3 regions of the Pacificispira sp. genome follow, and region 1 is predicted to be linked to each of the others. Evidence: predicted binding sites of a transcription regulator. Region 1 holds the regulator's gene; each other region holds the start of a gene.
The links. Region 1 encodes HrcA, which represses chaperone genes, less so after heat shock. Its sites were predicted from a motif close to GTTAGCACTCNCCNNNGGNGAGTGCTAAC; they were not measured.
Positions count from the first base shown of each region.

Region 1 (10,107 bases):
GACCTCATAGCTTTCGCGCACGGTCATCTTGCGCGCCTTGGTGCGGCCGCCGCCCAGGGCCTTCCCGAAGATGTCGTTCAGGTTCAGCATGCCCATCTGGGCGCCCGGCATGCCGGGAATGTCCATGGTCGGCAGGCCCATGCCGCCGGTATCCTGGACGTGGATTTCGATTTCCTTGTCGTCCAGGGAGCCCTCGCGCAGCTTCTTGCGGAAGGTCTGGCGTGTCGCGTCGCCGGCCTTGTCGCCGACCAGGGCGTCGATCACCCGCTCCTCCGCCGACAATTCGGCCTTGGCGTGAACCTCGCGGCGCTGGTTCTCGGTCTCCATCTGGATCGCGACCTCGACCAGATCGCGCACGATCTGCTCCACATCGCGGCCGACATACCCGACCTCGGTGAATTTCGTCGCCTCGACCTTGATGAAGGGGGCGCGGGCCAGCTTGGCCAGGCGGCGGGCGATCTCGGTCTTGCCGCAGCCGGTCGGGCCGATCATCAGGATGTTCTTCGGCAGGACCTCTTCGCGCATCTCGGGCTCAAGCTGCAGCCGCCGCCAACGGTTGCGCAGGGCAATGGCGACGGCCTTCTTGGCGTCGTTCTGACCGACGATGAACCGGTCGAGTTCGGAGACGATCTCGCGGGGGCTGAAACTCGGGCTCTTGTCGCTCACGTGTCCAGGCTTTCCAGGGTGATGTTCTCATTGGTGTAGATGCAGATATCGGCCGCGACCTTCATCGACCGGCGGGCGATATCCTCGGCGCTCATATCGTCACGGTCGGCCAGCGCCCGGGCGGCGGCCAGGGCATAGGCCCCGCCTGATCCGATGCCGATCAGCCCGTCTTCCGGTTCCAGCACGTCGCCGGTGCCGCTGAGGATTAGCGAAACGTCCTTGTCGACCACGGCCATCATCGCCTCCAGGCGGCGCAGATAGCGGTCGGTGCGCCAGTCCTTGGCCAGTTCGACGCAGGCTCGGGTCAATTGCGCCGGATATTGCTCCAGCTTCGCTTCCAGCCGTTCGAACAGGGTGAAGGCGTCGGCGGTCGCCCCGGCAAAGCCGACGATCACCTTGCCGTCGGCCAGCGGGCGGACCTTGCGCGCATTGGATTTGAACACGGTGTTGCCCAGGCTGACCTGGCCGTCACCGGCGATGACCACCTTGTCGCCCTTGCGGACGGACAGGATCGTGGTGCCATGGAAAACCGGCGCGTCGCCGGCAGAAGTTTGCTGCGTCATGCCCGCCGATATGGGCGACCGGGCCCGGAAGGTCAACTCTGGCCCGCAGGCGACGTCAGGACCATGGCGCCAGGGCGGCTTCAGGATGGCGGAGTCAGGATGGCGGCGATCCGTCGACGGTCATGTTGAGATATTCCAGCGCCGAGGCGATGGGAATGAACAGGCTCAAGGAATCCGTGGCCTGCCCGCCGGCATTCGCGACCGCGACCGTGACGCCGAGAATATTGCCGTTTTCATCGACCAGCGCCCCGCCGCTATTGCCGCCATGGACGGCCGCGTCAGCCTGGATCAGCGGCGGTTCCCGCCCGGTCAGGCCCGTGGACCGAATGCTGCTGACGATGCCGCGGGTCACGGTGGCTTCCAGCACCTGTTGTGCCGGGGTGCCGATAACGAAAACCGGCGCCGCGACCTTCGGATAGGCGAGATGCAGCGGCAAGGGTTTCAGGCCGCTGACCGGCACCCGCAACAGGGCCACATCGCGGACCTTGTGGCGGCGCACCACATCGGCGGCCATTTCCAGGCCGGACGGGAACCGGACGCGCACCGTCTCGGCCTCGCCGACCACATGATAATTGGTCAGGATATGACCGTCTTCCCGGACGACGAAACCGGATCCATGCCCGCCGGCGCCGACCACAACGGTCACGACGGACCCGGTCACCGCGTCCGAAACCTCGTGAAAAGGCCTCTGGGACAGCGGCAGGTTCGGCAGCACGAAGACCGGCGCGGAGCTCGGTGCGGCGGAGCCGGATTCCGGCAGGTCGGCGGTTTGCGCCGTCGGGCCGAGTTTGCCGGAGACCGCGGCGACAAAATCCGCGTCGCCCGCCAGCCGGTCGGCCGACGCCGCGAAGGCGCCGCGCCACGCCTCCATGAACCCCGTCGTCGACGCCTTGGATTTCAGAAAATACCCATTGGAGGTGAACTGCGCGATTTCCCGCTGCTGAACCACGTCATAGACGCTCCAGGTCACGTCCAGATAGACCTCGCCGGCATATTTTCCAAGCGGCCGTCCGTCCCACCAATGGTGTTCCTCACAGAAATTGCCCCGCATCTCGTCGATACGGGCGGCGATGAGATACTGCGCGCGGTCGATTTCGTCCGGGACGTTGAACAGTTTTCCGGGATCGGTCGTCACGTCGAAGCCACGGCCGGTCATCGTATCGAAAAAGGCGATGCCCAGATCGTCGCGCCAGCCGGACAATTGCTGCGAGGCGCCGATCCAGGTTTCCGTGACTTCGCCGGTATAGCCGTAATTGCACAGACCCACGCTGGTCCCCGGCACGCCGTCGGCCGGGTAATGCGCGACGACCGTGCCCGACCGGATCCCGGACACGACCCGTTCGAAAGCGATCGGCTTGGTGCCTTCAACGCGGATGAAGTCGGCCGGCGCATCCTGCGCGACCGGGATATCCATTGTCGGTGTCGTGTTGCAGGCGGTTAGGGCGGCACAGGCGGCCAGCAGGCAGGCCGACGGGACAAAGGTCGCGATGCGGCGCGCCCAATTCGATTCACCAAAGACCATATGCGCCTCCCGAAAAAACAATCGGGAGGAGAATATGGAACAAATGCTGAACCGCCAAGAAAATTCGCGCGGGACGGGAATCAGGCGGACGTGTCGACTTTCTCCGTATCGTCCGGCGGCGGTGCCGCGTCGCCCTTGGCGACCAGCACCATGGCCGGGCGCAGCAGGCGATCGTGCAGCTTATAGCCCGATTGCAGGACCTGGACGACGGTGCCGGCCGGCTTGCCGGTGCCGGGCACTTCCTGGATCGCCTGATGTTCCGCATAGTTGAACTTCTCGTCCAACGGATCGATCTTGGCGATGTGGTTCTTCTGGAAGGCGTCCAGCAGCATCTTTTCGGTCATTTCGACCCCGACCAGCAGGTTCTTCATGACCTCGTTGTCGGCCCGGTGCTCTTCCGGCACGGCCTCGACGGCGCGGCGCAGATTGTCGACCACCGGCAGCAATTCCTTGGCCAGGCCGGACGCGGCATATTTCAGCGTGTCGCTGCGCTCCTTGTCGGCGCGGCGGCGGACATTTTCCGCCTCGGCCACGGCACGCAGCGCACGGTCGCGCATCGCCGCCAGTTCGGATTTCAGCTGGACGACCTCGTCGCTGTCTTCCGGTGCGGTTTCGACATCGGCACCGGTTTCCTCCACCGCGGCTTCGGCCGCGGCATCCGCCGCTTCCTGTTCGGTTTCGTCCGACTGGGTCTTCTTATCCTCGCTCATACTCACCGCCTGTTTGCGTTCATACCTTAAAAGGGTCGCGGGGGGCGTAGCCCATTCCGGGTGACGCCTCAAGTCCCGCTGCGAAATCCGCCGATCTTCTCCCGTTTTCGCCGGTTCAGGTCCTGGTGCCGCCGACCAGCCGGCCAATCACCTTGGCCGTATAATCGACCATGGGAATGATCCGGGCGTAATTCATCCGGGTCGGGCCCAGAACGCCGATGGCGCCGACGATCTTCTGACCGTCCTCGCCGCCGCGATACGGGGCGACGATCATGGAACAGCCGGCCAGCGAGAACAGATCGTTCTCGGCGCCGATGAAGATCTGGACACCTTGGGCGACCTCCGCCGCGTCCAGCAGCTTCCACAGGTTTTCCTTGGCTTCCAGGGCCGAGAACAGGCTGCGGATCCGTTCCAGATCGGCGATGGCCGTTACGTCCTCCAGCAGATTGGACTGACCGGACACGATCAGGACCCCTTCGCCGGACGTCACATCCGACCAGGTCGCCAGGCCGGTTTCGACCACCTTTGCCGTCAACTCGTCAATCTGGGCACGATGGGCCTGAATTTCATCCGCAATAACGCTGCGGGCGTCGGCGATGGACCGGCCGACCAGCTTCGCCGTCAGGTAATTCGTCGCCTCGATCAGGGTGGAGGAGGGCAGGCCCATCGGCAGGTCGATGACCCGGTTCTCCACCATGCCGCTTTCGGTGACCATCACGACCAGCGCCCGGCCCGGGCCCAACGGCACGAATTCGATATGCTTCAGCACGCCGTCGGTTTTCGGCGCGGTGACCAGTCCGGCGCAGCGGCTTAACCCCGACATCAGGGTCGAGGTTTCCTCCAGCATCTGGGTGACCGACCGGCCGGCCGTCGCGCATTGCCGCTCGATCATGGCGCGGTCGTCGCTGCTCAACTGGCCGCTTTGCAGCAAGCCGTCGACGAACAGCCTGACCCCCATATCGGTGGGCAGCCGCCCGGCGGAGGTATGCGGCGCATAGAGCAGCCCGGCCTCCTCCAGATCCGCCATGACATTGCGGATCGTGGCCGGCGACAGGCCCATATCCAGACGCCGCGAGAGCGTGCGCGAGCCGACGGGTTCGCCGGTTTCGACGAAGGCCTCCACGACCAGGCGCAGGATGTCTCGGGATCGATCGTTCAGCTCGGTTATCATGGCAGCGCAAATGTAGGTAGGGGTCGGTAAGGCGTCAATTGCCCCGCGGCGAAGCGCCAAGTGCCCCGCACTGGACGGAACCCGCGGGAAAGGCTAAAGCGTAAGTCGCTTAACCATAGTCAGAACCGTTGCAATTTGTCCCAGGGAGAAACGATGCGCCCGTCCGGCCGTGCCGCAGATCAGCTTAGAGAAATCGTCCTCGAACCGGAGGTCGCGCGCTATGCCGAAGGGTCGTGTCTGGCGAAATTCGGTCATACGCATGTCCTGTGCACCGCGTCGGTCGAGGATGGGGTTCCGCCGTTTCTGCGCAATACGGGCAAGGGCTGGGTGACGGCGGAATACGGCATGCTGCCGCGCTCCACCCACAGCCGGATGGACCGCCGCCGCACTGCCGACAGCGGCCGGTCGCAGGAAATCTCGCGCCTGATCGGGCGGTCCCTGCGGGCCGTTACGGATACGAAACTATTGGGCGAACGCCAAATCCGGGTCGATTGCGACGTGATCCAGGCCGATGGCGGCACCCGCACGGCGGCCACGACCGGCGGCTATGTCGCCCTGGCGCTGGCAATCCAGCATATGGTGAAGCTGGGCGCGGTCCAGAAATCGCCGCTGACCGGCTCCATCGCCGCGATCTCCTGCGGCCTCTACAAGGGCGAGGCGGTGCTGGATCTCGATTACGACGAGGATTCCTCGGCCCAGGCGGATGCGAATTTCGTGCTGACCGGCACCGGCGGCCTGGTCGAAATTCAGGGCACGGCGGAAGGCGAGCCGTTCAGCGAGGATCAGTTCCTGGCGCTCCTGCGCCTGGCGCGTAAGGGCTGCTCGGAATTGACGGCTGCGCAAAACGCCGTTCTGGCCAACGGCTGAGCGGGGCGGGGACAGGAACCGAATGGCGCGGCATTTCGACGGGGACAAGCTGGTCATCGCCAGCCATAACGAAGGCAAGGTCCGCGAAATCGCGGATCTGCTGAAACCCTTCGACGTGAAGGTCTTCTCTGCCGCCATGCTCGACCTGCCGGAGCCGGAAGAGACCGGCTACACCTTCCTGGCCAATGCCGAATTGAAGGCCCGCGCCGCCGCGACGGCCGCGAACATGCCGGCGCTGGCCGACGATTCCGGTCTGGCGGTGGCGGCGCTGGACGGCGCGCCCGGCATCTATTCGGCGCGCTGGGGCGGCAAGACCAAGAATTTCGACCTGGCCATGAACCGCGTGCACCGCGCCCTGATCGGCCAGGAGGATAAATCCGCCGCCTTCATCTGTGCCCTGGCGCTGGTCTGGCCCGACGGCCATCTGGAAGCCTTCGAGGGCCGGGTCGAAGGGTCGATCGTCGAGCCGGGACGGGGCAGCCGGGGTTTCGGTTATGACCCGATCTTCGTTCCGGAAGGGGACCGCCGGACCTTCGGGGAGATGGATCCCGACGAAAAGCACGCGATCAGCCACCGCGCCGACGCCTTCAACCAGTTGGTCGCGGCCTGCTTCTCGAAATGAGCCCGCAGCCCGAAAGAGCGGAAACGGCGGCGCGCGCGCCGCTGGCGCTCTATATCCATTGGCCCTTCTGCAAGGCCAAATGCCCCTATTGCGATTTCAACAGCCATGTCCGGGACGGCATCGACCAGGCGCGCTGGCGCAAGGCGCTGCTGACCGAGCTGGACGGCGCGCTGGACGGTTTCGAGGACCGGCGGCTGACCTCGATCTTTTTCGGCGGCGGCACGCCCTCGCTGATGGACCCGGAAACCACGGGCGCCCTGATCGCGGCGGCGCGGGTGAAGGTGCCGCCCGCCGACGATATCGAAATCACGTTGGAAGCGAATCCGACCTCGGTCGAGGCCGGCAAATTCGCCGCCTATGCCGATGCCGGGGTCAATCGGGTATCGCTGGGGATCCAGGCGCTGGACGACGAATCGTTGAAATTCCTGGGCCGGGAACATTCGGCGGCGGAAGCGCGCGGGGCCATCGATCTGGCCCACAGGCATTTCCCGCGCCGCTCCTTCGACCTGATCTATGCCCGGGCCGGTCAGACGCCCGACGCCTGGGCCGCGGAACTGGGTCAGGCGATCGATCTCGCCGCCGACCATCTCTCGCTCTATCAACTGACCATCGAGGAAGGGACGCATTTCCACACGCTGGCGCGGCTTGGACAGCCCCTGACGGCGGAGGAAGAGGTCGCCGCCGCGCTCTACGAGGCGACGCAGGCGCGTCTCGACGCGCTCGGCCTGCCCGCTTACGAGGTCTCGAACCACGCCCGTCCCGGCGCGGAAAGCCGCCATAACCTGGCCTATTGGCGCTATTGGGACTATGTCGGCATCGGCCCCGGCGCCCATGGCCGCGAGACCCGCGCCGGGGTCAAGCGCGCGACCACCCGCGAGCGCCTGCCCGAACGCTGGCTGGAGGCGGTGGACCGTCAGGGCCATGCGCTGAAGGAAGCGGAGGATATCGGCCCCGACCGCCGCCTGCAGGAACTGCTGCTGATGGGCCTGCGCCTGTCGGAAGGCGTTCCGGAAAGCCGCCTGATCGCCGAGACGGGACAGGGTTTCGGCGCGCTCGACGCCGAACGTCTGACGGCCTTGCTGGAGGAAGGCTACCTGGACCGCCGGGACAATGTGCTGCGCGCCACTCCCGAAGGCCGCCTGCGCCTGAACACCGTGCTGGGCTACCTGCTGGCCTAATCGAATCCCATCTTGTTCCTGCGAAAGCAGGAACCTTGGTCGGCCTGACACTCAAAAGCGTCCATCGAAGGCTCCGGCTTTCGCAGGAGCACGGTTTTAGGGGGACAGAACCGACACGGTCTGCGATCCTGGGAAGTAGTCCGCAATCGCAGGTTACAGTCCGGTTGCGGACGGGCGCGGTTCCCGGTTATCTGCTGGGCATGACGGAAGAACGGAACCCTCCCTATCCAGGCCCAGACCGCGAAGGTTGGAAGGCCGCGATCAGCGGCGGCGCGCCGCCGTCCTGGGTTGGGCCGTTGCGGCAGGACGAACGCGTGGTTTGGACCGGCCGCCCCAGCATCTGGTGCTTTAAGCTGAACGGGCTGTGGATGACGGTCTTCTTCTTCGTGTTTCTGTATGTTCTCGGTCCAGTTTTGTTGGTAGTTTTTCTGATCGCCATCCCGGAACTCATGAAGGTGGCAATCCTGGAGCCGTTCGCTTGGTTCTTCATTTCGGGCTTTGGCCTAGCCTTCCTGTTCGTTGTTTATGACAGCTTCGTGCGGCCGGTTCGCCTTATGGTGCGGATCGCGGGTATGCGCTACGCCGTAACGACGGATCGCGCGCTGATCGTCTGGCGGGGGGGCAAGGACCGCCAGTTCATCGAACCGGGCGAAATGCTGTGGGACATCGAAATGCGGCGGTCCATATTGACTGGGCGCGGCACGATCCGGCTGACCGAATGGATGGAGACCCGAAACCATTGGAAGAACCAGGGGCTGCGGGAGGCGGGTGCCTTTTGGCGGATCAAGGATCCCGAGGGCGCGCTGCAGGCGCTGCAGGCCATTCGACACAAACCGCTGACGCCTGAAGAGATCGGCATCTGGCAGCCCCGTTTCGATGCGCCGTTGGGCAAAAAATGGGACAAGCCGACGTGACGGCCGCTGCACCGGATCATCCGGAACTCGCGCCCTGGAATCCGGCGTTGCGGGCGGGCGAGAGATTGCTCTGGACCGGAAGGCCGTCTTCGGGCTGTGCCTCCCTGAACGGAATTCGGCTCCTTCTGGCCTCAATAGCGTTTTCGATTGGGTTGATGATGGCCGGGATACTGCTGTTCTCGGACATCCCGGGCGGCGGTACGGACGCCTGGCCGTTTCACTTTCGTGTCTACTTCGTCTGGGTATCGATTGTGCCGGTCTTGTACGGGGCCGGGTTCTATCTCGTGCGGCGTCGGCGGATTGATCGGACACGCTATGCGATCACCACGGATAGAGTCCTGATCGCCCGGAATCTTGGCGAGGAAGTGGCCGCGATCGAACCGCAGGATATCGATGCGGTCCCGACGGCACCGCGGGCCGATGCGAAGAGGGCCACCATCCGGCTGCGCCATTGGGTCGACACTCCGTTCGAGTTCCGGACCCTGCCGCGGCGCGAAACCGGGGCTTTGTGGGAAGTCGAAAACCCCGCCTCAGCCTATGTCGCTCTGGAACCTTTGATCCGGAAAGGGGCTGCGCTACGCCTCGCCCAAGGCCTGCCGCTGACTCGGACCTGACCCTGCGAAGGATATCGCCTCTGCTCCCGTCCGCTACTGGGATCCAGACCACCGCTTGTCCGAATAGCGAACAGATCGACTGTTTCCAGTTCGCGGCATAATGCATTCGGCGAATTGGCAATTGTGCCGGTGCGCGGTTTCCGTAATCTTTGGTCCTACCAATAAGAAAGCCTTCAGGGAGGACCTGACATGAAGCGTATTCTTTCCGCAGCCGGCTTGGCCGCGACCCTGGCCCTTGGGGCCGTCCCGGCCCAGGCGGCCGATGTCACCATGCGTATCTCGCTGCAGCTGCCGCTGAAAAGCCATCTCGGCCAGAATCTTCTGATGTTCAAGGAAGAGGTCGAGAAGACGACGAATGGCGAAGTTGCGGTCGAAATCTATGACAGCGCGCAGCTTTACAAGGACAAGGAAGTGCCCGCCGCCGTCGGCTCGGGCGCGATCGAGGCCGGTGTTGCCTCGCTGACCCGCTATGTCGGCGACATTCCGGCGGTCGATATCTTCTATCAGCCCTTCGTCTTCGACAGCGAGGAGAAGGTCCGCGCGGCCGTCGCCAAGGGCTCGCCCATCCGCGGCCCGATCGACGACGCAATCGCCGATACCGGCGCGACCGTGCTGTGGTGGCAGGCCTATGGCGGCGCGATCATGCTGTCCAAGGGCGGGCCGCTGAAAACCCCGGCCGATATGGAAGGCAAGAAGGTCCGCGTCTTCGGCAAGACGCTGGGTGATTTCGTGACCGCCGCCGGTGGTGCGCCGACCTTGATCTCGGGTTCGGAACAGTATCTGGCCTATCAGCGCGGCACGGTGGATATCGGCATGACCGGCGTGTCCGGCGTCAAATCCCGCAAGCTGTGGGAAGTGATGGACACGATCACGATCACCAACCACGCCGATATCGAATTCATCGTCGTGGTGAATACCGAATTCTGGAACGGCCTGTCCGATGCCCATAAGTCGGCGATCGAGGCGGCGGCGATGAAGGCGGAAGCCCATGTCCGCAACAAGATGTCGGAAATCGAAGCCGAAGCCTATGCCGCGGCCAAAGAAAACGGCATGAGCGTCTATACGCCGAATGCCGAGGAATTGGCAGCCTGGCGGGCCGTCGCGCAGCCGGTCTATGACGAGTACAAGGAAAAGGCCGGCGAACTCGGCCAGACCCTGTTCTCCGTCGCGACCGGAATGTAATCGGCTGGAACGCAAATCGGGGCCGCTCCGGGATGTTCGGGCGGCCCCTTCCGCGTGGAAAATGACCATGATCGACCGGTTCGTCACGGCACTGGCCT
Region 1 is NZ_CBDDHE010000008.1:960,169-970,275, forward strand. It holds gene hslU (ATP-dependent protease ATPase subunit HslU) at 1-666, opposite strand, end outside; gene hslV (ATP-dependent protease subunit HslV) at 663-1,229, opposite strand; gene ACO06O_RS19365 (S1C family serine protease) at 1,324-2,751, opposite strand; gene grpE (nucleotide exchange factor GrpE) at 2,832-3,461, opposite strand; gene hrcA (heat-inducible transcriptional repressor HrcA) at 3,577-4,632, opposite strand; gene rph (ribonuclease PH) at 4,786-5,499, shown strand; gene rdgB (RdgB/HAM1 family non-canonical purine NTP pyrophosphatase) at 5,522-6,121, shown strand; gene hemW (radical SAM family heme chaperone HemW) at 6,118-7,299, shown strand; gene ACO06O_RS19395 (hypothetical protein) at 7,464-8,213, shown strand; gene ACO06O_RS19400 (hypothetical protein) at 8,195-8,827, shown strand; gene dctP (TRAP transporter substrate-binding protein DctP) at 9,017-10,009, shown strand; gene ACO06O_RS19410 (TRAP transporter small permease) at 10,077-10,107, shown strand, end outside.

Region 2 (10,107 bases), on a different contig from region 1:
GGGCCGCGGACGCGAACATGCTGATCGCCGTGACCTTCGCGGACGAGGTCAACATGATCGCCTGTCAGGTCGCGCATTCCCTGTTCAACGTCCCGACCAAGATCGCCCGCATCCGACAGCAGAGCTATCTCAATCCGATCTGGTCGAATCTGTTCGCGCGCGACCAACTGCCGATCGACGTCATCATTTCGCCGGAGATCGAAGTGGCCCGCGCCATCGCGCGGCGCATTCGCGCGCCCGGCGCCTTCGATATGATCCGGATGGGCGACGACAAGGTTCGGGTGATCGGCGTACGCTGCACCGATACCTGCCCGGTAATCCATACGCCCCTGCGTCAGCTCACATCGCTTTTCCCCGATCTGAACATCACCGTCATGGCGATCTTCCGGGACGAGACCATGCTGATCCCGTCGTCCAACGACCAGATGCTGCCAGGGGACGAAGTCTATTTCATCGCGGAGACAGGCCACGTACCGCGCGCGATGACGGTCTTCGGCCATGACGAGAAGGAAGCCCGCCGGATCCTGGTGATCGGCGGCGGCAATATCGGCACGACCCTGGCCGGGGAGCTGGAAGCCAGCAGCGACGGCTATTCCGCCAAGATCGTCGAAATGGACAAGGCCCAGGCCCGCAAGGTCGCGGAGGCACTGCCGACCACCGTCGTCATTCAAGGCGACGCGCTGGATCACGAAATCCTGGAAGAAGCGGGAATCCGGAACACCGAGGCCGTGGTCGCGGTGACCGATGACGATGAAACCAACATTCTCTGTTCGTTGCTCTGCAAGCGTTATGGCGTCGACCGGGCGATCACGCTGGTCAACAAGAACTCCTACGGGCCGCTGATCACGACGCTAGGCATCGATGTCGTCGTCAGCCCCCGCGAGATCACCGCCTCGACGATCCTGCAGCACGTCCGCCGCGGCCGGATCCGTCAGGTCCACAGTCTGCGCGACGGCTTCGCCGAACTGATCGAGGCGGAGGCGATGGAGACCTCCAGCCTGGTCGGAGAACAACTGAAGGACGCCAAACTGCCCAGCGGCGTCATTGTCGGCGCGATCATCCGCGGCGAGGAGGTCATCATCCCGCGGCCCGACACCGTGGTGCGCGCCAAGGACCGTGTGGTCCTTCTGGCCGCCGCCCAGGCCGTTAAGAAGATGGAAAAGATGTTCGCCGTAAGGCTCGAATATTTCTAACACAATGTCCGAATCGATTCTCCCGAAACCGGTAGCGGTCCTATATGACTGGGACAATACGCTGGTCGATACCTGGCCTGTGATCCACGCCGCGATGAACGCATTGTTCCGGCATATGGACATGCCGGAATGGTCGCTGGACGAAACGAAGTCCCGGGTCCGCAAATCCATGCGCGACAGCTTTCCAGAGATGTTCGGGGACCGATGGGAGGAGGCGCGCGACGTCTTCTATGCCAGTTTCGAGGCGCTGCATCTCGACGCTCTCGTGGCGGCGGAAGGCGCGGCCGCTCTGTTGTCGTCTCTATCGGCGGCAGGGGTGCCGCAGGCCGTGGTCTCCAACAAGCAGGGACGCTACCTGCGAACGGAAGCGGCTCATCTGAACTGGACCGGGCATTTTCATCGCCTGATCGGTGCGGGAGACGCCGCCCGGGACAAGCCGGCGCCGGACCCGGCGGCGCTCGCGTTGGACGGGTTGGGCTGCGCGCTGGGACGCCATGTGTATTTTGTGGGCGATTCCGGTGTGGATATGGAAATTGCCCATGCGGCCGGACTGACACCGATCCTGATACATCCCGATCCCGATCTGAGCGGGGAGTTCCGCAACTGTCCGCCGGTGCGTCACTTTGACGGGCTGCCGGCGTTTCACCATTTTTTAACGGCGGAACAACGGTTTATCTGATAATGTCCGAATGTACGGCGGAATCAATGATTCCGCCCCATACCTGTTTGCGGCTTATTCTTCTTTAGAATCAAGGGTTTGCCGAAAAATTGGATGGGATTACGCGCGGACCGAAAAACAACAACGTTGCCATACGGAAGGGGGCATCCATGTCGTCCGACAAGAACCAGAACCTCCAAGACACATTTCTGAACCACCTTCGGAAAAACAAACTTCCTGTGACGGTGTTCCTGGTGAACGGCGTGAAACTGCAGGGAATCGTCACTTGGTTCGATAACTTCTGCGTGCTGCTGCGGCGTGACGCCCACTCGCAGCTTGTCTATAAGCACGCCATATCCACTGTCATGCCGGGCAGCCCGATCCAATTGTTCGAGCCCAACGAAAGTGGCAGCGAGGAAAGCTGAGCGTAATTGACCGAGACCCGATACCGTACTGCGCACCGGGGCTGGACGGCCGCCGGTGCCCGGCGCGCTGCCGTCATCTATCCGGAAATCCCCGGCGTTTCGCAAAGACGCCGCAGCCCGGAAGCACGTCTGGAAGAAGCGGTCGGACTGGCCGCCGCGATCGAGCTGGACGTCGTTCATGCCGAAGCCGTGCGCCTGTCCAAGATTGTTCCGGCAACGCTGCTTGGCGGCGGGGTCGTGGAACGTCTGAAAGGCCTCTGCGCGGCCCTGGAGACGGAGTTGCTGATCGTCGACGCGTCGCTGACGCCGGTGCAGCAGCGCAACCTGGAACGCGACATCGATACCAAGGTCATCGACCGGACCGGCCTGATCCTGGAAATCTTCGGCGCCCGGGCCCGCACCCATGAAGGGCGATTGCAGGTCGAGCTGGCCGCGTTGACCTTCCAGCGGTCGCGCCTCGTGCGAAGCTGGACCCATTTGGAGCGTCAGCGGGGCGGGCTGGGCTTCATCGGCGGGCCCGGCGAAAGCCAGATCGAAATCGACCGTCGTCTGATCGACGAACGGATCGTGCGCCTGAAGAAAGAGTTGGAACAGGTCGCGCGGACCCGCGGGCTGCACCGCAAGGCGCGGGAGAAAGTGCCCTATCCGGTCGTCTCCCTGGTCGGCTATACCAACGCCGGCAAGTCGACCCTGTTCAACCGGCTGACGGATTCCGCCGTCATGGCGAAGGACATGCTGTTCGCCACGTTGGACCCGACCATGCGCAAGCTGGACCTTCCGAGCGGCCGGACGGCGATCCTGTCGGATACGGTGGGTTTTATTTCCGACCTGCCGACCGATCTGGTGGCGGCCTTCCGCGCCACGCTGGAAGAGGTGAGGGCGGCGCAGGTTCTGATCCATGTCCGCGACATCTCCTCAACCGAGGCTGAGGTCGAGAAGGCGGATGTCGAACAGGTACTCTCGACCCTGGAAATCGATCCGCAGACCGTGATGCTGGAAGCCTGGAACAAGACCGATCTGTTGCCGGAGGGCGCGTTGGAACCGGTCGAGGCCCGTGCCGCCGCCGCGCGCGACGGCGAGGACGATCCCGATGCCTTTGCGATTTCCGCCGCGAAAGGCGATGGATTTGCGGCGCTGCTGTCGGCGATCGATACGGCCCTGGCCCGGTTCCGCGAAACCCGGAGGACGGAGATCCCGGCCGAGGACGGGGCCGCGCTGGCCTGGCTGCACCGGTTCGGCGACATTCTGGAGCATGAAACAGACGAAGCGTCGGGCGTCCAAACGGTTATTGCATCGCTCGATCCCGGCGATTGGGACCGCTACGCACAACGTTTCGGGTATCCCGCGACGGCCCTGGAATAGAATTTTCCAGCATTTCCGGCCTTTTTTGCCCTCCGTCCATTGACATACCCGGTTCGGCCCGTATATGCGGATAGCACTCACATGCGGGGAGTGCTAACACCTCGTTCACGGGCCGACCGGCGCAATGCCGCCAGGCCCCCGAAACAACGCTGGCTTAAGGGGAAACACCATGAAATTCCGGCCTCTGCACGATCGCGTTCTGGTGAAGCGCGTCGAAAGCGAGACCAAGACCGCGTCCGGCATCATCATTCCGGACACGGCGCAGGAAAAGCCGATGCAGGGCAAGGTCCTGGCCGTCGGCACCGGCACCGTCAAGGAAGACGGCAGCGTCCGCAAACTGGACGTGAAGAAGGGCGACACCATTCTGTTCGGCAAATGGTCGGGCACGGAAGTCAAGATCGACGGCGACGAGCTGCTGATCATGAAAGAGTCCGACATCATGGGGATCATCGAGTAAGCGCGACCGCTCCGGTACCGCGCTTTTTTCGTATCCGAACAATCTTTTAGAAGGAGTCTAGGGCAATGGCAGCCAAGGACGTCAAATTTTCGACCGAAGCCCGGGATAAGATGCTGCGTGGCGTCGACATCCTGGCCGATGCGGTCAAAGTCACCCTCGGTCCGAAGGGCCGCAACGTCGTGATCGACAAAGCCTTCGGTGCCCCGCGCATCACGAAGGACGGCGTCACGGTCGCCAAGGAAATCGAACTGTCCGACAAGTTCGAAAACATGGGCGCCCAGATGGTGCGCGAAGTCGCGTCGAAGACGAACGATCTGGCCGGTGACGGCACGACGACGGCCACGGTTCTGGCCCAGGCCATCGTGCGTGAAGGCGCAAAGGCCGTGGCCGCCGGCATGAACCCGATGGACCTGAAGCGCGGCATCGATCTGGCCGTGGAAGCGGTCGTCGGTGACATCCAGAAGCGCGCCAAGAAGATCAAGACCTCCGACGAAGTCGCGCAGGTCGGCACGATCTCGGCCAACGGCGACCGCGAAGTCGGCGAAATGATCGCCGCCGCCATGCAGAAGGTCGGCAATGAAGGCGTCATCACCGTGGAAGAAGCCAAGGGCCTGACCACGGAACTGGACGTCGTCGAAGGCATGCAGTTCGACCGCGGCTACCTGTCGCCGTATTTCGTGACCAATCCGGACAAGATGGTCTGCGAACTGGAAAACCCGATGATCCTTCTGCACGAGAAGAAGCTGTCCAACCTGCAGGCCATGCTGCCGGTTCTGGAAAGCGTCGTTCAGAACGGCCGTCCGCTGCTAATCATCGCCGAAGACGTCGAAGGCGAAGCGCTGGCGACCCTGGTCGTCAACAAGCTGCGCGGTGGTCTGAAGGTCGCGGCCGTCAAGGCACCGGGCTTCGGCGATCGCCGTAAGGCCATGCTGGAAGACATCGCCATCCTGACGGGCGGCACGGTCATTTCCGAAGACACCGGCATCAAGCTGGAAAGCGTCACGCTGCAGATGCTGGGTCAGGCCAAGAACGTCACGATCACCAAGGACGAAACCACGATCGTCGACGGCGCCGGCAAGAAGAAGGAAATCGAAGGCCGCTGCGGTCAGATCCGTCAGCAGGTCGAATCGACCTCCTCCGACTATGACCGCGAGAAGCTGCAGGAACGCCTGGCGAAGCTGGCGGGCGGCGTTGCCGTCATCCGCGTCGGCGGTGCGACCGAAGTGGAAGTGAAAGAGAAGAAGGACCGCGTCGACGACGCCATGCACGCGACCCGTGCGGCCGTCGAAGAAGGCATCGTCCCGGGCGGCGGCGCCGCGCTTCTCTATGCCACCAAGGCCCTGAAGAAGCTGGAAGGCGAAAACCACGACCAGTCCGTCGGTGTCGACATTGTGCGTCGCGCCCTGACCGCCCCGTGCCGTCAGATCGCGAACAACGCCGGTGAAGACGGCGCGGTCATCGTCGGCAAGATGCTGGAGTCGAAAGACGCCAACTGGGGCTTCGACGCTCAGAACGCCGTCTATGGCGATCTGGTCAAGGCCGGCATCATCGATCCGGCGAAGGTTGTCCGCTCGGCCCTGCAGGACGCGGCCTCGGTCGCCGGTCTGCTGGTCACGACGGAAGCCATGGTCGCAGACAAGCCGGAACCGAAGGGCGCAGGCCCGGCCGGTGGCGGCATGCCCGACATGGGCGGCATGGGCGGCATGATGTAAGCCTGCCCAGGCACCTGGTTACGAAGAAGGCCGTCGGGGCAACCCGGCGGCCTTTTTCTTTTCCACGATGCTGATAGGTTGACGTGATGTCGGAAAGCAAGGAACCCGGAAATGCCCGAAACCCTCTCCCTTGAAGATGTTCACGCGCTCAGCAAAGCGGCCCTGATCGGGGCGGGTACGGTGGAAACGGCCGCGGAAGTCGTGGCACAGAGCATCACGGATGCCGAGGCGGAGGGAATCCGGAATGTCGGGCTGGCCTATCTGCCGATCTATTGCCGGCATGTGTCCATCGGCAAGGTGGTCGGCGATGCAGTTCCCGTGGTGACACGAACCGGACCTTCCGCGCTGATGGCCGATGCGGGGAACGGCTTCTGCCACCCGGCCTTTACGGCGGGGGAGGAAGCCTTCTATGCCCTGGCGCGCGAGAACGGGATCGCCGGGTTCGGCATCCGCCATTCCTATGCGTCCGGCGTCATCGGCTGGTTCAGCGACCGCATGGCGCGCGCCGGGCTGATCGGCATGACCTTCACCAATGCCTCCGCCGCGTTGGCCCCGTTCGGCGGCAAGAAACCCCTGTTCGGCACCAATCCAATCGCCTTCGGTGTCCCGCGCCGCGATGGACCGCCTCTGGTCATCGATCAGAGTTCCACCGCCACGGCCCGGATCAACATCGCCCTCAAGGCCCAGGCGGGCGAACCAATCCCGGAAGGCTGGGGCCTGGATGCCGACGGCAATCCCTGCACCGATCCCAATACCGTCCTCGGCGAAGGCTCAATGGCCCCGTCCGGCGGGTATAAGGGCGCCGCCATGGCGCTGCTGGTCGAAATCATGGCCGGGGGCCTGACCGGCGCGAAATGGTCCTTCGAAGCCTCCAGCCTGGGGGGAGACGAGGGCGGTCCGCCGGATATCGGGCAATTTTATCTGGCCGTCGATCCTGCCCGTTTCGGCGGCGAAGGAATGGCCGACCGGATCGAAACGCTGTTCGGCGCGATGCTGGAACAGGATGGCGTCCGCCTGCCGGGCAACCGACGGCACGAGAACCGGGCCAAAGCGGAAGCCGAAGGGGTCGACGTGCCGGACGACCTGCTGGCGACCCTGCGCGGCTATGCCGAAGGAGGGCAGGGGTGAGCCTGGCGGACCGGATCGACACCACGAAAGTCCAGGCGCTGCTGCGCGAGGCGGCGGAGACCATCGTATTGCCCCGTTTCGACAGTTTGCGCGGCCATGAGATCATCGAAAAGGCGCCGGGCGACCTCGTCACCGTCGCGGATCTGGAGGCGGAACGGTTCCTGACCAGGGAACTGAGCGCCCTGTTGCCGGGCAGCCTCATCGTCGGTGAGGAGGCGCATTCGAAAGACCCGGAAATCCTGCGCCGGTTCGAGGATGACGGGCCGGTTTGGGTCATAGACCCGGTCGACGGCACCAAGAATTTCACCAAGTCCAGTGCGACCTTCTGCATGATGGTCGCCCTGGTCGAGCGCAACCGGCCCATCATGGGCTGGATTCACGATCCGCTGCCCAACCGGACCGCCATCGCGGTCGACGGGGCGGGCGGCTGGCTGGACGGTCAACGCCTGACCATACCGGAGGCCCCGCCCGAAAAGGACATGATCGGCCTCGTCAACGCCTGGTATTTCGAGGAGCCGCGCCGAAAGCAGGTCCGGGCCGAGGCACAGGCCCGTTTCGGCCATGTCTCATCCTTATCCTGCGCGGGCCAGGATTTCCTGGCCCAGGCTCAGGGAAAGCGGCACTTCTCCTTCTACCGTCGGCTCTGGCCCTGGGATCACGCGCCGGGCGCGCTGCTGCTGCGCGAGGCGGGCGGCATGGTGGAAAGGGTCGACGGCACGCCTTACCGTGCAGGCGACCGCGTCCACGGCCTGCTGAGCGCGCCGAGCGCCGAGATCTGGCGCGATCTTCGCCAATTCCTGATGAGCCGGGATTAGAGCGCGTTGGTTTCTAGAGGATCGGCTATTGGATAGAAACGGACCGGCGCCTCGCGGCCGCGGACCGGGACTTCGGCGCGGGTCAGGCTCTCGGTCACAATCCCGGCCGCCGCCGCCACTTCATGCGAAAAGATCACCGGAACACCATGTTCCTTGGTCAGGCTTTCCAACCGGGCGGCGATGTTGATCGTATCGCCGATGGCGGATGTGATCTGCGCGCGGGGAGGGCCCATGGCCCCGACAATCGCTTCGCCATGGTGCAGCCCGATCCCGACGGCGAGCGGGAAGGGTAGTTCGCTCTCCAAGGATTTGTTTAGTTTTTCAACGCGCTGCAGCATGGCCTTCGCACCATTGATCGCCGCCTTGGCCCCGTCCTGTGGTGTGGTCTCAAGCCCGTAAAGCGCCATCAGGCCATCGCCATTGAACTGTGCGTAATGACCGCCGGTTTCGGCGATCGCATGACTCATCTCCGAGAAGAACTGATTGAGAATGAACAGAACGTCGTAAGGCAGCTTCTCTTCACCCAGTTTAGTGGATCGCCGTATGTCGATGAAAAGACAGGTCACCTGGCGTTCTTCACCTTCCAATCCGCCCATCTGGCGGCCGTCCCGTGCCGTGGCCGTCGGCGGCAGCAAGGGGGAAACGCCCAGATGTTCCTTGGGCCGGATCTGGCAGGCCAGGCGCACGCCCTCCAAGGCCTTGATCCGCTGCAGGGCGGCATTTTCCAGGCTGTCCGGGGATTCCAATGCCTCGGCGCCTTGAATGACACGCACCCGGCAGGTGGTGCAGCGGCCGCGCCCGCCGCAGACCGCGGCATGAGGCCGGCCGGCCGCGCGCAGTGCTTCCAAAGCTGTCGCGCCAAGCGGGACCGGAACCCGCGTTCCGTCCGGCAGCAGCAGCGCCACCCGCGGCTTGCACAAGACCCGGTCGCGCACGAAGCGGCCCAGGAACGGCGCCAGCCCCAGGACGACGAACAAGGCCGTCAGCGGCGCCTGGAGCTTAAGGAGCGGCTGGATTTTCGACGGATCGAACCGTGCCTGGGTCAGGATCGCGTTGACCATATGGTCGCGTTCCAACTCGAACAGAACCTCAAACCCGGCGGACACGTATCCGGCCAGGGACAGCGCCGGCAGCACGACCGCGACACCCAGAAGCGGCCGCCGCCAGTCGCCGTACCAATCCTTCACCCGAAGCCAGAAATGCAGTCCAATGCAGCCATGGGTCCAGGCGATCACCACTGCGATACCCTGAAGAATCCCGGTCACAGGCTCCGCGACCCACAGCGCCGCGACGACATACCGATATGTCGGATCGATCCCGGCGACTTCCTCGGCGATCCGTGTGCCCAGGATGTGTTCTAGGATCAGGATGGGAATAATCAGGCCGCTTGCCATCTGTGCGGCTTCCCAGCCGGTCATGTTGATCGTCCGGCGCCGGTAGATCGACAGGATGGCGACCGCGTAATGGACCAGGAAGGCCAGCGACAGGAAGGCTGTGCCGACCGGTGTCCGCCAGGTCGTCATCAGAATGCGATGCGCGTCACCCATGGCCTGGAACGACACCAGCCCGAATGCGTGATTGATCAGGTGACAGGTCAGGAAGAGAAACAGGATCGACCCGCTGATCGCGCGCAGGCGCGCCTGTATCGTCATATCCATCCCACAGTGTAAAACGTTGCGGTTGCTAGTTGTGCATCAGGCTATCATGGCCCGGGCGCCCAATATACATCCCATACGCGACGTCTCATTGCATATCAATATTTTCCATAATATACATTATCACGATTACATATCGAGCCATAACCCCGGCCTTATGCCGCTGTCATGGGAAATCCCGTTTGCAGGAAATGTCAGTTCGGAACGATGGTCCTGCATCGTTCCGCCATGACCTTCACGGCCAAACCCGATCCGGATGAACCGATGACATTCAGAATGAAACTTGAGGGCATCTACACCCCCTTGGTCACGCCAATCACCAAAGGTGGCGATTTTGACAAGGACCGCCTCGCCGAGCTGATTGAGACCCTGATCGGTAAAGGCGTTCACGGGCTGATTTCCGGCGGGTCGACCGGAGAAAACTATGCGCAGACGGTCGATGAACGACTGGAACTCGCGCGGTTCACTACGGAGCGTGTCGCGAAGCGGCTGCCGGTAATCGTCGGTACCGGCGCGATGCGCACCGAGGACAGTATCGCGCTGGCCACCGGTGCCCGACAGATGGGTGCGGATGCGTTGCTGCTGGGAACGCCGCCCTACTCCGTTCCGACCGAACGGGAAAATGCCCTGAACGCCCTTGCCATCGATCGCGCGGCCGACCTGCCGATCATTCTCTATAACTATCCCGGCCGCATGGGCGTG
Region 2 is NZ_CBDDHE010000004.1:321,540-331,646, forward strand. It holds gene trkA (Trk system potassium transporter TrkA) at 1-1,193, shown strand, start outside; gene ACO06O_RS09815 (HAD family hydrolase) at 1,198-1,872, shown strand; gene hfq (RNA chaperone Hfq) at 2,022-2,276, shown strand; gene hflX (GTPase HflX) at 2,283-3,638, shown strand; gene groES (co-chaperone GroES) at 3,808-4,095, shown strand; gene groL (chaperonin GroEL) at 4,161-5,807, shown strand; gene ACO06O_RS09840 (Ldh family oxidoreductase) at 5,919-6,935, shown strand; gene ACO06O_RS09845 (inositol monophosphatase family protein) at 6,932-7,750, shown strand; gene ACO06O_RS09850 (adenylate/guanylate cyclase domain-containing protein) at 7,747-9,402, opposite strand; gene ACO06O_RS09855 (dihydrodipicolinate synthase family protein) at 9,670-10,107, shown strand, end outside.
Region 2: a site for HrcA is predicted at 3,708-3,736, ahead of groES (co-chaperone GroES). Genes of this name have one in related genera too.

Region 3 (10,107 bases), on a different contig from region 1:
TGGGCCAGCGGCAGCAGGTCTTCGACCAGGGCGGACACGGCCTCGCGGGCCAACAGCGCATCGCCGCTTTTGGCCACCATGACCGGGTCCAGGACGATCCAGGCCGGCTGATGCGCCAACAGCCCGTCACGCACCGCGCGGATCAAGGCGGCGTCGCCCAGCATGCCGATCTTCACCGCGCCGACGGCAATATCGCTGAAGACGGCGTCCATCTGTGCCCGCACGAAATCCGGCGGAACAGGAAATATCCCGGTCACGGCGCGCGTGTTCTGGGCGGTCAGGGCGGCGATCGTCGAACAGCCGTAGACGCCCAGGGCCGAGAATGTCTTCAGATCCGCCTGGATCCCGGCGCCGCCGCCGCTATCCGATCCGGCGATGGTCATCGCGATGGGTGTGTCCGTCATGCGAGAGCCCTTTCATGGTCGCGTTTCGCCGCGTCGACGATGGCGCGCAGGTCGCGGGCGGCCTGATGGGGATCGGGCGCGCGGGTGATGGCGCTGACGACGCAGATGCCGTCGACCCCGGCGGCGATGACATCCGCCGCCCGGCTGCCGTCGATCCCGGCGATGGCGCAGCGCGGCAGGCCTGGCACGCCGGCGGTCAGTACCGCCGCCATATCGCGCAGACCAGACAAACCGATGGGCGCGTCCGGATTGACCTTGCTCTCCGTCGCGAAGACTCCGCCGACGGAAGCATAGTCGACAATGCCCGGTTCCACCGCGCGGGCTTCCGCCGGGTTCTTGACGGTCACGCCGACGATCCGATCCGGCCCCAGGATGGCCCGCGCCTGCGCCGGGGTCAGGTCGTCCCGGCCCAAATGGACGCCGTCCGCGCCGGATGCGGCCGCGACATCCGCCCGATCATTGATCAGCAGCGATACCCCGGTTCCGGCCAACGCCGCCTTCAATCGGCGGGCGGTTTCGACCATTGCCCGTGTGGTCGACGTCTTGTCACGCAATTGCACCAGGGTGACGCCGCCGCGTACCGCATCCTCCACCAAGGGGACAGGATCCCCGTCGACATGGGACGGCCCGACGATGAGATAGAGCGTTAGATCGAGGGAAGGCCGTGTCATGCGCTGTCCTCCGCCCGCAACTCATAGCGACCGATCCTGGCGGCGATACGGTCTTCGGTGAGGGTTGAAAGCCGGTCCAACAGACGCACCGCCAGACTACCCGGCCCGTCGGCACCGTCCGCAGCCTCGGCCCCCGCAGCGCCGAAGGCCGCCAGGGCGGCCAGGCTTGCGGCCATTCGGTCCTTGGGGTGAACGGCCAGAAAAGCGGCCAGAATTGCCGACAGGGCGCAACCGGTGGCGGTGATGCGCGCCAACATCGGATGGCCGACCTCCAAAGTCGCGACGCGCGTACCCTGCCGCACGCGGTCCAGCGCGCCGGTGCAGACCAGGGCGCCGGTCAGCCCTTTAAGCCCCCCCGCCAGGGTCGCGGCCTCCGCCTCGTTGCAGCGGATGGCGGTGGGACGCTCGGCCATCAGCGATTCCGCCTCCCGCCGTCTTCGGTCGGCGCGGTCGACCATGACCGGATCCAGAACCCAGGGCATGCCGGCTTTACCGGCGATCGTCGCCGCGAGCCGCCGGACCGCTACCTTTTCTGCGGTCGGGGTGCCCAGATTGATCAGCAAGGCGTCGGCCCCGCGCAGGAAGTCGGGCAATTCCTCGGATTCCGCCGTCAGGCTGGGCACCGCGCCGATGGCCAGAAGGGCATTCGCCGTGATCGGCTCAGCGACGGAGTTGGTCAGGCAATGGACGCGGATCTGCCGGTCTGCGATCTGACGCAGCAAATCGGCGGACAGGGCCGCCAAATCGGATGCGGTTCCTGGGGCCTTCACGGGCGTGCGTGTCCTTTCTCGTCACCGGGACGAAGGGGGACCGGCTGCGGGGGGATTGCGTGACCGACTGCGGGCGGTCAAACGGTGATCTCCCTTCCCTACGCCGGTCCGAACCGGGTCAGGTTCCACGGGTCGACGGCACGCCGCCTCTCAGCCTCTGCGAGGCACCCCGAGGAGATTTCTGAGGCCGACACTACGCCTTCATGTCTTTCGGTCAAGCCCTGCCTGCGGCAGGTATTGGGCTAACGTCCGGTGATCCAGGGGCCCTTCAGCTTGACGTCGGGCGCACCGGCCGGCCCGTCCGCTCTCATCGAGAGGACTGACTCCGTCCCGCCTTCCGGCAGGATCGACAGGGCGGCGCGCAGGCTGTCGGTGCTGCGCCGCAGGTCGATGTCGCCGGTCAAGCTGGCCCCATGGCCGTCCAGGCGGAGGTCCGCGCTGATCTGTTCGGGGGCGATCCGCAATCGGCCGGTCAGCGGCGAAGGCGTTCCGAAGGTCTCGCGCAGGCGCGCGCGCAGGGTGTCGAAATTGCCGAACTTTCCGCCGCCGCCCCGGCGCAGGGTCAATGCCACATCGCCTGACATCTGCAAGTCCCCCTGTCCGCCGATCAGGGCTGACAGGTAGGTCGGGGCCCGGCCGCTTAGCGAGCCGGTCATTCGGACCTCACCCTCCGGCAGGACCGGAAGGCCGCCACGCGCGGCGAACAGTCCGACATCCATCTCCAGCGCCTGGACCGACAGGTCGGCCTGCCGTTCAGCCCCGGATCCGTCCAGGCGCAGGATGCCGGCGAAACGCAGCCCGGCCATTTCCGCCGAGAGGTCACGGCACAGCCAGACGCCTGCATCCCCGCCGTCGCAGCGGGCGGCGATGTGGAACAGGCTGATATCGCCCAGATTGACCGTACCCTTGGTGACTTCGAAGGTCGGGTTGGGTCCTGGCCGGACCAGTCCGCTGAGGCGAATGTCCCCGTCGCTGCCCAGCGCTTCGACCGCATAGCCATAACCCGAACGGGGGGTGCCCGAAATGTCCAGGGTCGCGGTCGTCGTTCCCAGGGCGGCGGCGCGGGCGGCCTGGCGCGCCGGAACGCCCAAGGCGCCGAGGAACCGGTCGGGCGCCGGCGTTTCCAATCGGAAGGACAGTTCCGCGGGCAGGTCCGGATCGGATAGGTCGATATTGAATCCACCCCCGATATCCGCCCCGGCCAGGGACGCGGTCCGAAAATCACCGCCGATCCGACCGCCGGGGTCGTAGGTCAGTTCGACCGACGCCCCGTCGGCGCGGATGCCGGATACGGTGGCCTGGTCGAGGGTTAGCGAAAGCCGGTGCTCTACTCCCGATGTCAGGCCGGGCAGGGTCTGCAGCACCGCCAGGCCGACATCGGTGGCATCCGTTCCGCCGGCCATGTATCGATCGAGGTTCAGGCGGTCGCCCTGCAGCAAAAGGTCGATACCCTGGCCGGCCTGGGCGGATAGCGCCCCGGCCCAGGATGTTTCGTCGACACGGCCGTAAAGTTCCGTGACTTCCAAACCTTGGTGGTCCGCATAGATGCGCGCCGAGATGTCCACCGACCGCAGCCGATCCGCCGGTAGACTTGCCAGAAGCGCCTCGGCGCCGGGAAACAGAATCGTCAGGCCGGTTCGTGCATCGGGCCCGACCAGGGCAATTTCCCCATCGAGAATCCATTCCTCCGCCTCGGGCCGAAGGCTGCCGAACAGACTGACATCCGTGTCGCCGGGCAGGATGGCGGACGCGTTCTCGATCACCGCCAATCCGCCGCCCGCCGCGGCCGAGATCTGCGCCTGCCGGATTGCGCCGCCGGGCAGGTCGATCCGATCGATGCCGATCCGCGCCGTGATATCGACGCCCCTGAAGGCCGACAGGGCGTCCGCCAAATCCTGCGCGATCCAGATCGGGGAAGGGGGTCTGTCCGCAAACGCGGCCCGATTGAGGGCGACGGAGATGTCGAAGGCTGTTCGGCGCCCGGGAACGATCGTGGCTGTCGCCCGGCCGGCCAGCCGTGTCGTGCCGACCCGGTCCGCGGCGATCGTCACGATTCCACTGGGCGAAACCGTCACCTTGGCATCGATTGCGGCCGGCCCGTCGCCGATCAGACGCGTGATCGCCTCCGCATGCAGGGTCGACAGAAATCCCGCCTCCTCCAGCACCAGGGTGACCGTGCCGTTCCAGCCGCCGTCTTCCGTCGGGCCGCCCTCCAGTACCAAGTCGGACGCGCTCGGCCCATGGGCGAGGGTCAGGACCAGCCTGCCCTTGCCGTCCCCTTCTACCGCAAGGCCGACCGGTTCTTCCGTCAGCCGGGCCTCGCCGTCGAAGGCGAACAGACGGCCGGCCCCGCCGCCAAGCGACAGCCGGCCATTGATCCGTTCGATGACATCGGGAAGCCAATCCGGGCCCCCGGTCAGGGTCAGATGACCGTCCTGTATCTCGACCGCTGTCTGACCGCGATAGCGGGGTGCCTCCGACCGGGCAAACGGCAGGGTCAGTTTGGCTTCCACCAATTGCACGTCACGCGGCAGCAGCCGACCGGTTAGCAGACCGCGCGGATCGAGACTGCCGCGCAGCCAGCGGATATGACCATTGGCCGTCGTGCCGGTAATCCGGATATCCGCCGCCGTGATGCGGGGCTGGGGCAGCAATTCGATCTGAAGCGGCCCGCGAAGATCGACCCCTACGCCCAGCTCATTGGACATGAAGGCGGCGATTTCCGGTTTGAACGGGCTCCAATCGACCATGCGGGGGCCGAACCACAGCGCGGCGATCAGCCCGGCAATACAGCCGAGGCTTCCCCATAGCTTCCACCGGCGAGACCCGCTTCCCGGTCCCGTCATACCTAGCCCCCTTACGATACGCGACCCCGTCATGCGCCCCGGCATGACGCGTTTCAGGCCGGCACTGGACGGCCGGCCCGAAACGCCGCTAGCTTAACGCAGCAGACCCTCCCGGCAAGGCGGAGACATCGTATGGCGGAGATCGTCAATCTGCGCAGCTTGCGCAAACGCAAGGAGCGTGCCGAGAAGTCGGCCAAGGCCGAAGAGAACCGGCGCACTTTCGGCATGACGAAGGCGGAGCGAACGGGGAAGGCTGCCAGGGACGCCCGGCTGAACCGCGATCTGGACGGCAAGAAGCTGGATTAGGACTAGAACGCTATGGCGTCGATACGCCCCGTTTGTGCGCTTCGTGAATGATGCGCTTGTTCAGAATGCGGACCGCGCCGACCATCAGCAGGCGCATATCGGCGACGATGTAATCCGCGAGATCCGTGTCGGAAATATCGTCCCCGTCGATATCCAACCGAAATCCCTGGCCCTGAATGCCGCCGCCATTGGAAAAATCGATTTCGAAGTCGAATAGGACGCGATGATCGGACGAAGCCGGCTGGTTCGAATTTGTGGTCATGGAAGGTTTCTCCTTGAATGGACCACGGCACGCTAACGCCGGAAGATGCCTTCGTGAAACGACATGTCGCGATGGAATTGATCGAGGGATTTGATGGACGGACCGGTGGAGGAGCGGGCGCGCGCCGGGCATTGAGTTAAAGCACTTGCATGAGCAGGGAGGCGCAGCCCTAAAATGCGGCGCGTTCGATGTATCGGAGACAGTTCATGTGCCGTTGGTTGGCTTACTGGGGACCGCCCCTGTTTCTGGAAGACTTGGTCGCGAAGCCCGACCATTCCCTGATCCATCAGAGCCTGCATGCGGCGGAGGCCAAGACCGAAACGAATGGCGACGGGTTCGGGCTGGGCTGGTATGGCGAACGGCCGGAACCGGGCCTGTACCGCGAAATCCTGCCGGCCTGGAACGACGAGAATCTGAAGCACCTGTCGGCGCAGATCCGGTCGCGCCTGTTCTTCGCCCATGTCCGTGCCTCAACCGGCACGGCGACGACACGGGCCAATTGCCATCCGTTCGCCTATGGCCGCTGGCTGTTCATGCATAACGGCCAGATCGGCGGCTACGGCCTGATCCGGCGCAAGCTGGAGCAGATGCTTCCGGACGAATACTATACCTGCCGCCAAGGTACGACGGATTCGGAACTGGTCTTTCTACTGGCTCTGTCGCTGGGACTGGATGCCGATCCGGTGGGCGCCATGGGCGAAAGTCTGGGCATTGTCCGCCGCGCGATGGCGGAGGCCGGGATCACCGATCCACTGCGCTTCACGGCGGTCCTGTCCGACGGCAACCGGATCTTTGCCTTCCGCTGCGCCTCGGACGCGCTGGCGCCGACGCTCTATTACACCGGCGCAGGCAGCGCGGCGATGACACTCGTCTCCGAGCCGCTGGATACCGACCGGCCGCGTTGGACGGCAGTCCCGCAAGGACATGTCGTCTCGGTCTGCGGCAGCGGCCGTCTGACGACGACCGAATTCATCGTTTAGCCCGGATTCATCGTTGGGCCCGGGCCCGCGCGATCAGTGAATTTGCATCCATGCGTCCGTGAAGCGCGTGTCGCCCGGGGTGACAAGGTCGTAGCGCGCGACGCGGACCGAATGCAGCGGGCCATCGATATTCTCAACCCAGAAATCCAGGAACCGGTGAAGTTCCGGGAATTTCGGGGCGATATCGTAATGCTGCCAGATGAAGCTTTGCAGCAATCCCGGATGGTCGGGCATGTGATAGAGGATTTCGGCGGTCGAAAGGCGATAGCCCTTCATTTGCAGGGAAAGCCCGTCCGTAGCGGCCGGGGTATCGGTACCAGACATCGGCTTATGCCTCCTACTGTCGCGGTTGTTGCTTTTCTTCGCGAGCGGGAGGTGCGTTTCGACGCCCATTGAGGGCGGGGAGTCGCATCTCCCACAGGCAAAAAGTTTGCCCCCAATTTGGTGTGCGTCGCAACAAAAATGTTATAAATCAGTAGGTTGGCAGCCGATTGCCGAGAGTGCTGATAATTTCATCCAAATCCTCTTGAAAGCGGTGAAAGATTTTCATACATGGATCGCGCACTGTTTAGCACTCCAATGCCAGGAGTGCTAAATCATCATCAGCATGACAAACCTTTGTCTTACGAATGGAGGAGGTTCAATCATGGCATTCCGTCCCTTGCACGACCGTGTTGTGGTTCGTCGCGTCGAAGAGGATCAGAAGACGGCCGGCGGGATCATCATCCCGGACACCGCCAAGGAAAAGCCGATGCAGGGCGAAGTCGTCGCTGTGGGCAACGGCCATATTCAGGAAGACGGCTCCGTCCGTGCCCTGGATGTGAAAGCCGGCGACCTGGTGCTTTTCGGCAAATGGTCCGGCACGGAAGTGAAGATCGACGGCGAAGAGCTGCTGATCATGAAGGAAAGCGACATCCTGGGCGTCCTGGACGTGCAGGTTGCCAAGAAGAAGGCCGCCTAAGACGGGGTCTTCGGACAAACCGTTACTGCCACAACCTGATACGGAGTAGCGAATTATGGCTGCGAAAGAAGTTAAATTCTCGACCGACGCGCGCGACCGCATGCTGCGCGGCGTCGACATCCTGGCGAATGCCGTCAAAGTCACGCTGGGCCCGAAAGGCCGCAACGTCGTGATCGACAAAGCCTTCGGCGCCCCGCGCATCACGAAGGACGGCGTCACGGTCGCCAAGGAAATCGAACTGAAGGACAAGTTCGAAAACATGGGCGCCCAGATGGTGCGCGAAGTCGCGTCGAAGACAAACGATCTGGCCGGTGACGGCACGACGACGGCGACGGTCCTGGCCCAGGCCATCGTGCGCGAAGGCGCCAAGGCCGTGGCCGCCGGCATGAACCCGATGGACCTGAAGCGCGGCATCGATCTGGCCGTCGAAGCGGTCGTCGCGGATATCGCCAAGCGCGCCCGCAAGATCCAGAAGAACAGCGAAATCGCCCAGGTCGGCACGATTTCCGCGAACGGCGACAAGTCGGTCGGCGACATGATCGCCGAAGCGATGGAAAAGGTCGGCAACGAAGGCGTCATCACGGTTGAAGAAGCCAAGTCGCTGGATACCGAACTGGAAGTCGTCGAAGGCATGCAGTTCGACCGCGGCTACCTGTCGCCGTACTTCGTGACCGACAGCGACCGCATGCAGGCCGAACTGGAAGACCCGTACATCCTGCTGCACGAAAAGAAACTGTCCAACCTGCAGGCCATGCTGCCGGTTCTGGAAGCGGTTGTTCAGAACGGCAAGCCGTTGCTGATCATCGCGGAAGACGTCGAAGGCGAAGCGCTGGCGACCCTGGTCGTCAACAAGCTGCGCGGCGGCCTGAAGGTCGCGGCCGTCAAGGCGCCGGGCTTCGGCGATCGTCGCAAGGCAATGCTGGAAGACATGGCCATCCTGACGGGCGGTACGGTCATTTCCGAAGACGTCGGCATCAAAATGGAAAACGTGACCCTGGACATGCTGGGCCGCGCCAAGAAAGTGTCGATCACGAAGGACGAAACCACCGTCGTCGACGGCGCCGGCAAGAAGAAGGAAATCGAAGCGCGCTGCAGCCAGATCAAGGCGCAGATCGAATCGACCACTTCCGACTATGACCGCGAGAAGCTGCAGGAACGCCTGGCGAAGCTGGCGGGCGGCGTTGCCGTCATCCGCGTCGGCGGTGCGACCGAAGTGGAAGTGAAAGAGAAGAAGGACCGCGTCGACGACGCCCTTCACGCGACCCGCGCGGCCGTGGAAGAAGGCATTGTCGCCGGTGGCGGTACCGCGCTTCTCTATTCGCTGAAGGCCCTGGAGAAGGTCACTGCCGGCAACGACGACCAGAAGGTCGGCATCGAAATCATCCGCAAGGCCCTGACCGCCCCGGCGCGTCAGATCGCCGACAACGCGGGTGCGGACGGCGCCGTCATCGTCGGCAAGCTGCGCGAATCGAAGGACACCAACTGGGGTTACAACGCCCAGACCGGCGAATTCGTCGACCTGATGAAGGAAGGCGTCATCGACCCGGCGAAGGTCGTCCGTTGCGCCCTGCAGGATGCCGCGTCGGTGTCCGGCCTGCTGATCACGACCGAAGCCATGGTCGCGGACAAGCCGGAACCCAAAGATCACAGCCATGGCGGCGGCATGCCGGACATGGGCGGCATGATGTAAGCCTGTCGGCTTCATCCGCAAACTGTTCCGGGAAGGGCGGCGCAATCTGCGCCGCCCTTTCTCTTTTCCGGCTGCGGGGCCCGGAATCACAACGATTTCTTAACCGTTCCTGATGCCTAATCCCGGGGCTGAGCGGGCGGGCCGCACAGGAAATCCCTTGGTTGGCGAGGCGCTGACTGGAAAATTCAATCGCTTCCCATACTATGGTTAACGGCGGGATTTGATGGGAAGTGTTGAAAGAAGTCAGCCGGGGCGTATGACCAAAGAAGATTTGGACTCCATTATTTCGGCCCATGAGCGGTTTCTGGAACGAAAGCCGAGCGGCAAGCGTGCCTTGTTGAAATACGCCGCGCTGGATGGCGCGGTAATGCAGGGGCGATTGTTGGACGAGGCCGATTTCAGCGGTGCCAGCCTGACAAATGCCAGGATGGACCGGTCATCCTTTCAGTTTGCGAATTTCTATGGCGCGAATTTGACCCGTGCCGTTCTGGACGGCGCGAAGCTGCATCGGTCGGATTTGCGCGGCGCGTGTTTCCGGGGCGCCTCGCTGAATGGCGCGATGATGACCGAAGTCGATGTTCGCGAAGCGGTCTTGGCCCAGGCCGACAAGCATGCGGGGCTGGAAAATCTGGAAGGTCATGCCCAATCCCCGGACATGTCCGGTGCGTCGGTGCATGGTGCGAACATGACCGGCGCCAAGATCGGCAACAGCTTTGCCCTCGCCGCCGATTTCACGGGCGCGGAGATGCGTGGTGTCACCTTCAGGCAGGCGGATTTGCGCAATGCGGTCTTCACCAACGCCAATTTGAAAGGGACCAGCTTTTCCGGCTGCCGTGTCGACAATGCCGACTTCCGGGGCGCGATCCTGACGGAGGTTGAGGTCGTCGACAGTACGTTCGATGGGGCGGACCTGACAGGCGCGATCGCGGACTACGCACTGATGACCAGCCCGTCCCTTGCCAATGCGAAATTGCCGGAAACTTTCGCGGAGGCTGAGGAAGACATCGATGTGATGAAGGCCGCGCACCGGAAATGGGTACAGTCGAATTCGACGGAAGGCGCGCGGCTGACGCTGGAAGGCGTCTCTCTGCGCGGCGTTGACTGGCAGGGCGCGGTCCTGTCGGCGGCGCTGGTGCGGCGGACCTGCCTCTACGAGGCGGACCTCTCCGTCGCCAATATGGCGTTGATCGACCTGACCGGCAGCGATCTGCGCATGG
Region 3 is NZ_CBDDHE010000002.1:285,354-295,460, reverse strand. It holds gene thiD (bifunctional hydroxymethylpyrimidine kinase/phosphomethylpyrimidine kinase) at 1-404, opposite strand, end outside; gene thiE (thiamine phosphate synthase) at 401-1,075, opposite strand; gene ACO06O_RS01450 (hydroxyethylthiazole kinase) at 1,072-1,845, opposite strand; TPP riboswitch at 1,923-2,027, opposite strand; gene ACO06O_RS01445 (hypothetical protein) at 2,088-4,691, opposite strand; gene ACO06O_RS01440 (DUF4169 family protein) at 4,824-4,997, shown strand; gene ACO06O_RS01435 (cyclase) at 5,008-5,259, opposite strand; gene ACO06O_RS01430 (class II glutamine amidotransferase) at 5,466-6,239, shown strand; gene ACO06O_RS01425 (usg protein) at 6,273-6,563, opposite strand; gene groES (co-chaperone GroES) at 6,886-7,200, shown strand; gene groL (chaperonin GroEL) at 7,256-8,890, shown strand; gene ACO06O_RS01410 (pentapeptide repeat-containing protein) at 9,147-10,107, shown strand, end outside.
Region 3: a site for HrcA is predicted at 6,807-6,835, ahead of groES (co-chaperone GroES). Genes of this name have one in related genera too.